3 regions of the Streptomyces sp. NPDC060035 genome follow, and region 1 is predicted to be linked to each of the others. Evidence: riboswitches for the same ligand, from Rfam matches in the RefSeq annotation. Region 1 holds a riboswitch; each other region holds the start of a gene.
The links. Region 1 has a riboswitch for cyclic di-AMP ahead of ACFWBQ_RS21740 (C40 family peptidase). Riboswitches for the same ligand answer to the same signal wherever they lie in the genome.

Region 1 (2,193 bases):
AACCGGCCGGGCAACGCCGACGCCACCGAACCCTCAGAGCGGAAACCCGCACCCGCCCTCACCGGCTGAGCGATTCCGCACCGGAGCCGCCGTGCACCCCCGCCGTAGCGGACGGGGGCGCACGGCTTCCTGTCGTTGCGCTGCCCCGAGTCGGTCGTCCCGGTCTTTGCAGTACCTGTCCTGCGAGGTGGAGACCTTCTGCCTCGGCCAGGCGGGCTCCTACGCCGCCGCGCTGCTCGCGGCCGGCGCACCCGACCGCCGACATGCTCTGCCCGGCGCCCGGGTAGTCATTCAGCAGCCGGCCCTCGACGAGCCGGTACAGGGCCAGCCCTCCGACCTCGAGATCACGGCGCGCGAGCTGATGCGTGAGCGCGAGATGCTCACCGCGATGCCGACCCGTCACACGAGGCGTTCCGCACAGGACATCGGCACCGACCTCGAGCGGGACACGATCCTCGACGCCCCGGCCGCCAAGGCGTACGGACTGGTCGACCACGTCACGGAGAACCGCAAACCGACTCGGCCGCCACACCCCGCGAGGTGATCCCCGTTGCTCTCTCCCCAGCTCCCCCCGCTCCCCGCGCTGACCCGCGCCGAGGGAGAGTTCATCGACTGCTACCTGGAAGTACTCGACCAGGTCGGCCGGATCAATCCCGCCCGGGGCAGCGACACCTACGGAGCGCTCCGGGCCGCCCAGGCACTGGCCTCACGGGCCACCGCCCTGCGCGACGCGCTCGCCCTGATGCATGAGCGGGGCGAAGCCCAGATCCATGCGGCCACCTTGGCCCGGGCCTTGCGGGTACTGGACGGGGAGAGGCGCGCAGGGCGGGTCACCGTGCCACCCGAATCGACGAGTTGACCGCCCCTCCGCCCGGCTCCCCCGCCGGACCGACTTCCCTACGCCCCTGCACGACACGCCCGATGGGCAGATCGGATTTCCTCGCTCGTTCGGCGTAGACCATCCCCCCGCACGAGGGACAGTTCAACTTGCGCAGTGCGCGCGGACACTGACCGGAATTCATCGTTCCGCTGCTGGTACGAGGCTGGCCGCCCAGCGTCGCGTCACCCCCGGATCCACTCCGTCCACCCGAATGGATCAGCCGTGACGACTCTCACATAACGCATTTCACCGCGGAAAACCGGCAGTTCGTGAGTAAAGATCCCTGGGACGACAAGCCCCCGCCACCGCGGCGGGGCGGTCCGGGCGGACGCCGAGTCCTGCCGCCGTCCGGATGCCTGGTCGACAGGAGTGGATCGGCAGGAGTGGAGGACCCGAGCACAACGGGTCGACCGGATATCCGTTCGACCCTCGGGGTGAAGCCGCCGTGTGCGGCCGGGCAACTTCGCCAGCCCGAACCCGACAGGTCATCCTTCACAGGCGGCTGACGAAGGGTTGCGCATGACTGCGCAGGTTCATGTCCCGTCACTTTTTGCCCGGGTCGGTACGGCCTCGGTTCTCACATTCGCTGTCGGCAGCACCATGCTCGCCCCAGGCCTCGTCAATGAGGCCGAGGCCTCCTCCCTCTCGATAAGGGCGCTCAACATCGCCGCCTCGAAGAAGGGGTCGCCCTACAGGTACGGCGCCAGCGGCCCCCACCGCTTCGACTGTTCGGGCCTCACGCTCTACTCGTTCAAGAGGGCGGGCAAGAAGCTCCCCCGCACGGCCCAGCAGCAGTACAACAAGACCCGCCATATCTCCTCGTCGCAGCGGCAGCGCGGCGACCTGGTCTTCTTCCACGCGGGCCGGAGTGTCTACCACGTGGGCATCTACGCCGGCGGCGGCAAGATCTGGCACTCGCCGAAGACCGGGGCGGTGGTCCGGCTGGAACGGATCTGGTCGAACAGCATCTGGTACGGGCGGGTCCGCTGACCGTGACCCCCTGCTGATGCCGCCTTCGGCCGTCCCTGCTGGTGTCGCCAATCGGCCGACCCTGCCGATTCAGTGCACCAGGGACCCGGTCACCAGCACGAGCCCGAGTGCGGTGAGCGCCGCGCCGCTGCCGCCCTCGATCGCGCGGGCGGTACGCGGTCGGCGCAGCCGGCGGCCGAGGCGGTCCACCAACAGGGCCACGGCCGGGAACCAGAGGAGCGCCAGCACCACGACCAAGGCCGCCAGCAGCAGGGTTCTGGGGAGCGGCGGCTGTCCCTCGGGGACGAACTGGGGCAGCAGGCTGAGGAAGAGCACGGGCGCCT
Region 2 (2,193 bases), on a different contig from region 1:
GCGGGGAGGAGAGACCCGGGACTACTTCAGGTGGAGCTGCTGACCCGGGAAGATCAGGTCGGCGTCCTCGACGATGTCGCCGTTCAGCTTGAACAGCTTCTGCCAGCCGCCCTTGACCTTCTTCGCGTCGGCGATCGTGCTCAGGGTGTCGCCGGCCTTCACCTTGTACTCGCCGTCACCCTTCTTGACCTTGTCGCCGGTCGGGGTGGTGACGGTCTTCGAGGCCTTGGGGGCGGTGCGCTTCTCGCTGCGCGTGGTGGGCTGCTCGGCCTTGCGCTCCGGCTGGGCGGCCTTGTCGGCGCTCGGCGCGGAGCCGGTGTCGACACCCGGGTCCACACCGTCGTTGGTCAGGCCGCCGGCACCGGCGCAGGCCCAGGCGCCCGGGCCCTGCAGGTCGAGAAGCTTCTCGGCGGCGGTGATCTGCTGGGCCTTGGAGGCCAGGTCGGCGCGGGCGGCGAACTGCGTACCGCCGGCGGCTGCCCAGCTGGACTGCGAGAACTGCAGACCGCCGTAGTAGCCGTTGCCGGTGTTGATGGACCAGTTGCCACCGGACTCGCACTGGGCGACGGCGTCCCACGTGGCGACGGAGGCGGCGGAGGCGCCGGTCGCACCCATCAGCGGAACGGCGACGGCGGCACCGGCGACGCCGGCCAGGGTGGCTATACGGACGGCCTTGGACGGGCGACGGTGCTTGCCCTTGCTCGAAAGCAGCATGGTTCTCCTCACCGACGCCTACGAGGTGAGCTGTCGGGTTCGGGCCTGTGAGTTGCCCGGTCGCTCGCACTGGCGAGCGACTTCACCCCGAGCCGGTCCTCACCCGTCTTCCGACGGCCGGGTCCGGCACTTACCTGGGTCCCCCGCTCCTGCCTACGGCGCTTTACGCGTCAGTCCCCTTCGGCCGACGGCAGGATTCGGCGTGACGGTCGAAGGTGCCCGCGGTGCGAGCGGTTCCGACCGTAAACATAGGCAACCCCCACATTCAAAGATGGACATCACGGACAATCAGCCCTTACCCGCAACCCGCGAAGGACCGTTTCCGCAGGTCGGAGGCGTCACCGGCGAACCGGGCGGACGAGAAGCGTCAGTTGACGCAAAGAGACCCATGTCTCACTTACGCATAAGTGGACATAGGCCTCTGAACTGCCCCCGATTTTGGGGTGTTTTCCCGAATTGGATCAGTTACCCGTAGCGGCTTCCGCGCCCGCCCCGGCGGTCTTCTCGCCCGCCTGGAGGCCCAGGTCGAGGCCCAGGTCGAGGTTCTGCCCGGGAAGGATCAGGTCCGGGTCGGAGCCCAGCTCGTCCTTGTTGGCCTCGTAGAGCGCCGTCCAGCCGCCGGGCAGCTCCTGGGAGTCTGCGATCGCCCAGAGGTTGTCGCCCGCGCGGACGGTGTAGGTCCCGGCGCTCCCGTCGGCACCCTTGCGCGCCTCGGCGTCACCGCGCGATGCGTGCCGGCCGGAGTCGCGCCCGTCCTCCGAGCCCGTACCGGCGCTCGCCTCCGGGGCCGGTGTGCCGCGGTGCTTGCCACCCGGCGCTCCGTTCGAGGCGTCAGAGGTCTCGGACGCGTCGGGCGAGGGAGAGGCCGAGGGGTCGGCCGCATTGGATCCGGTCGACTTGTCGGCTTCGCCGGTTTCATCACCCTTGTCGCTCGCGCCCTTGCGCGTCTTGTCCGACGCGCCGGGCGAAGAGGTGTCCGACGCGCCGCCGGACGGGGTCGCGGTGTCCGACGGCTCGGTGGTCGGCTCACTGCCCGGGTCGACACCCGGCAGCGTGCCGTCCAGCGCGAGCCCGGAGATCACCGCGCAGCTGGCCCACGCCGTCACCCCCGTGTCGCCGAGCACCTTCTCCGCCACGGATATCTGCTGCGAGCGGCTGGCCAGGTCGGCGCGGGGCGCGAACGCCGTGCCGCCGTAGGCCGACCAGGTGTCCTGCGAGAACTGCAGGCCGCCGTAGTAGCCGTTGCCGAGGTCGGCGCTCCACATGCCACCGCTCTCGCACTCTGCGACCCGGTCCCAGGTCGAGGCGTCGGCGGCGTGCGCGCCGGTCGCGCCGAGCAGCGGGATGGCGATGGCCGACCCTGTGACGCCTGCGGCGACGACGATGGCGGGTGCCTGCCGAGGGCGACGGTGTCTGCCGTTCGCGGAGCCCATGGGATTGCCTTCCGTGTGACTGACGTGTGGCTGGTGAGTCGAACGG
Region 3 (2,193 bases), on a different contig from region 1:
TTCTACGACGCCCATGTCCGCCCGTCCACCGCGACGGCCGTCATTGTCGGTGATCTCACCGGGGTCGATCTGGACACGCTGCTCGCGGACACCATCGGCGACTGGGCGGGCAACGCCGGCCAGTCACGCCCGGTGCCGCCGATCACCGCGGACGACACCGGCCGAGTGGTGATCGTGGACCGTCCCGGAGCCGTGCAGACGCAGCTGCTGATCGGCCGGATCGGCGCCGACCGGCACGACAGCGTGTGGCCCGCCCAGGTGCTGGGCACGTACTGCCTGGGCGGCACCCTCACCTCCCGGCTGGACCGCGTCCTGCGCGAGGAGAAGGGCTACACCTACGGGGTCCGGGCCTTCGGCCAGGTACTGCGTTCGACGGCACCGGGGTCTTCCTCCGGCGCGACCGGCGCCGCGATGCTCGCCATCAGCGGCTCCGTGGACACGGAGTCCACGGGGCCGGCCCTGGACGACCTCTGGAAGGTCCTGCGCACCCTGGCGGCCGAGGGGCTCACGGATGCCGAGCGTGAGACTGCCGTACAGAACCTCGTGGGGGTCGCCCCGCTGAAGTTCGAGACGGCGGCATCGGTCGCGGGCACCCTCGCCGACCAGGTGGAGCAGCACCTCCCGGACGACTACCAGGCACAGCTGTACGCACGCCTGGCCGAGACCGGCACGGTGGAGGCGACGGCCGCGGTGGTCAACGCGTTCCCCGTGGAACGGCTCGTCACGGTCCTCGTGGGAGACGCTTCGCAGATCGCTGAGCCCGTCAGGGCGCTGGGTATCGGCGAAGTATCGGTCGTCAGCGGCTGACAAAGCAGTACAGAGCGGACCCCGGCGAGTACGTTCTCGCCGGGGTTCTACTTTTTGTCCGACTTTACGAAGAACATTCATGTATGACCTGTGGGATGTGCGACAAAGCGGCCTGTCCGTTTGGTGATTGAAAGTCGCCCGGCCTAGCGTCGGCTCGGCTGTCCGCCAGACGTATGCCGCATCCGCGGCGCCGGACAGTCATCGCCGAGTCCCCGTCAGGCGCGAGCCTGGGGAGCCGGGGACCCACGCAGTCCCTGGGGTGAATCGGATGCCTGCGTCTCGTACGAGGCGGAGGGGTCCGTAGGAGACCTTCCTGCTCCGAACCCGTCAGCTAACCCGGTAGGCGAGAAGGAAGGAAAGGATCAGCCCCTCCATGGCGTTCACCCGTGCCACCGGGAAGCACCGTGCCCCGAGCCGCCTGACGCGCAGCAGCGCGAGGGTCGCCGGAATCGCGGCTCTGGCCACCACCGGTGTCATCGGCGGTATGGCCTCCCCGGCTCTCGCCGCGGACTCCGAGACCCTCACCGTCAGCAACACCGGGCTGACCCAGGCCGTTGCCATCGACACCACCCTCGCTGCCCAGATCGACGCCCAGGCCGAGGCGCAGCAGCACCAGGCCGACGTGGCGGCGAAGGCGAAGGCCGAAGCTGCGGCCAGGGCGAAGGCCAAGGCCGAGGCGAAGCGCAAGGCCGAAGCCCGCGCCAAGGAGGTCCGTGAGGCCAAGGCCCGCGCCGCCCGCGCCGCGGAGCGCGCCCGGCTGAACGCCTTCCACCTCCCGGTAGCCGGCTCCTACGTGACCACCGCCTACAAGTCCGGCGGGGCCCTCTGGTCCTCCGGCAGCCACTCGGGCGTGGACTTCCGCGCCGCGTCCGGCAGCTCCGTCGTCGCAGTCGGCGCCGGTACGGTCGTCGAGGCGGGCTGGGGAGGCGCGTACGGCAACAACATCGTGCTCCGGATGACGGACGGCACGTACACGCAGTACGGCCACCTCTCCTCGATCGGCGTCTCCGTCGGACAGAGTGTCACCTCGGGGCAGCAGATAGGCCTGTCGGGCTCGACCGGCAACTCCACCGGACCGCACCTGCACTTCGAGGCGCGGACCACCCCGGAGTACGGGTCCGACATGGACCCTGTCGCCTACCTCCGCGCACACGGTCTCCAGGTCTGAGACCTCGCACCGCACAGCTTCCCGAAGGCCCCGGCACCCCGCCGGGGCCTTCGTCGTGCCGCCCCGGGAAGGCTTCGCTCCGGAGCTCCGCAGAAGTACTCACCGGCCAGAAGATATCCATGGATTCCGCTCTGCCATCGGAAATTGCGGCTGATTGCAATAGAGTCACAGAACAGGCGTCGATCGGCCGCGTTTCGCGGGGATTAAGGCGGAGGTTC

Region 2: another riboswitch for cyclic di-AMP. It lies ahead of ACFWBQ_RS13625 (transglycosylase family protein); the one in region 1 lies ahead of ACFWBQ_RS21740 (C40 family peptidase).
Region 3: another riboswitch for cyclic di-AMP. It lies ahead of ACFWBQ_RS35575 (M23 family metallopeptidase); the one in region 1 lies ahead of ACFWBQ_RS21740 (C40 family peptidase).

Annotation. Positions count from the first base shown of each region.
Region 1 is NZ_JBHWVO010000013.1:144,438-146,630, reverse strand. It holds gene ACFWBQ_RS21755 (ABC transporter permease) at 1-69, shown strand, start outside; partial or broken gene ACFWBQ_RS21750 (ATP-dependent Clp protease proteolytic subunit) at 176-544, shown strand; gene ACFWBQ_RS21745 (hypothetical protein) at 551-859, shown strand; cyclic di-AMP (ydaO/yuaA leader) riboswitch at 1,200-1,396, shown strand; gene ACFWBQ_RS21740 (C40 family peptidase) at 1,400-1,870, shown strand; gene ACFWBQ_RS21735 (LysE family translocator) at 1,940-2,193, opposite strand, start outside.
Region 2 is NZ_JBHWVO010000007.1:109,105-111,297, forward strand. It holds gene ACFWBQ_RS13625 (transglycosylase family protein) at 22-714, opposite strand; cyclic di-AMP (ydaO/yuaA leader) riboswitch at 715-885, opposite strand; gene ACFWBQ_RS13630 (transglycosylase family protein) at 1,176-2,147, opposite strand.
Region 3 is NZ_JBHWVO010000041.1:20,597-22,789, forward strand. It holds gene ACFWBQ_RS35570 (M16 family metallopeptidase) at 1-807, shown strand, start outside; cyclic di-AMP (ydaO/yuaA leader) riboswitch at 1,000-1,168, shown strand; gene ACFWBQ_RS35575 (M23 family metallopeptidase) at 1,181-1,975, shown strand.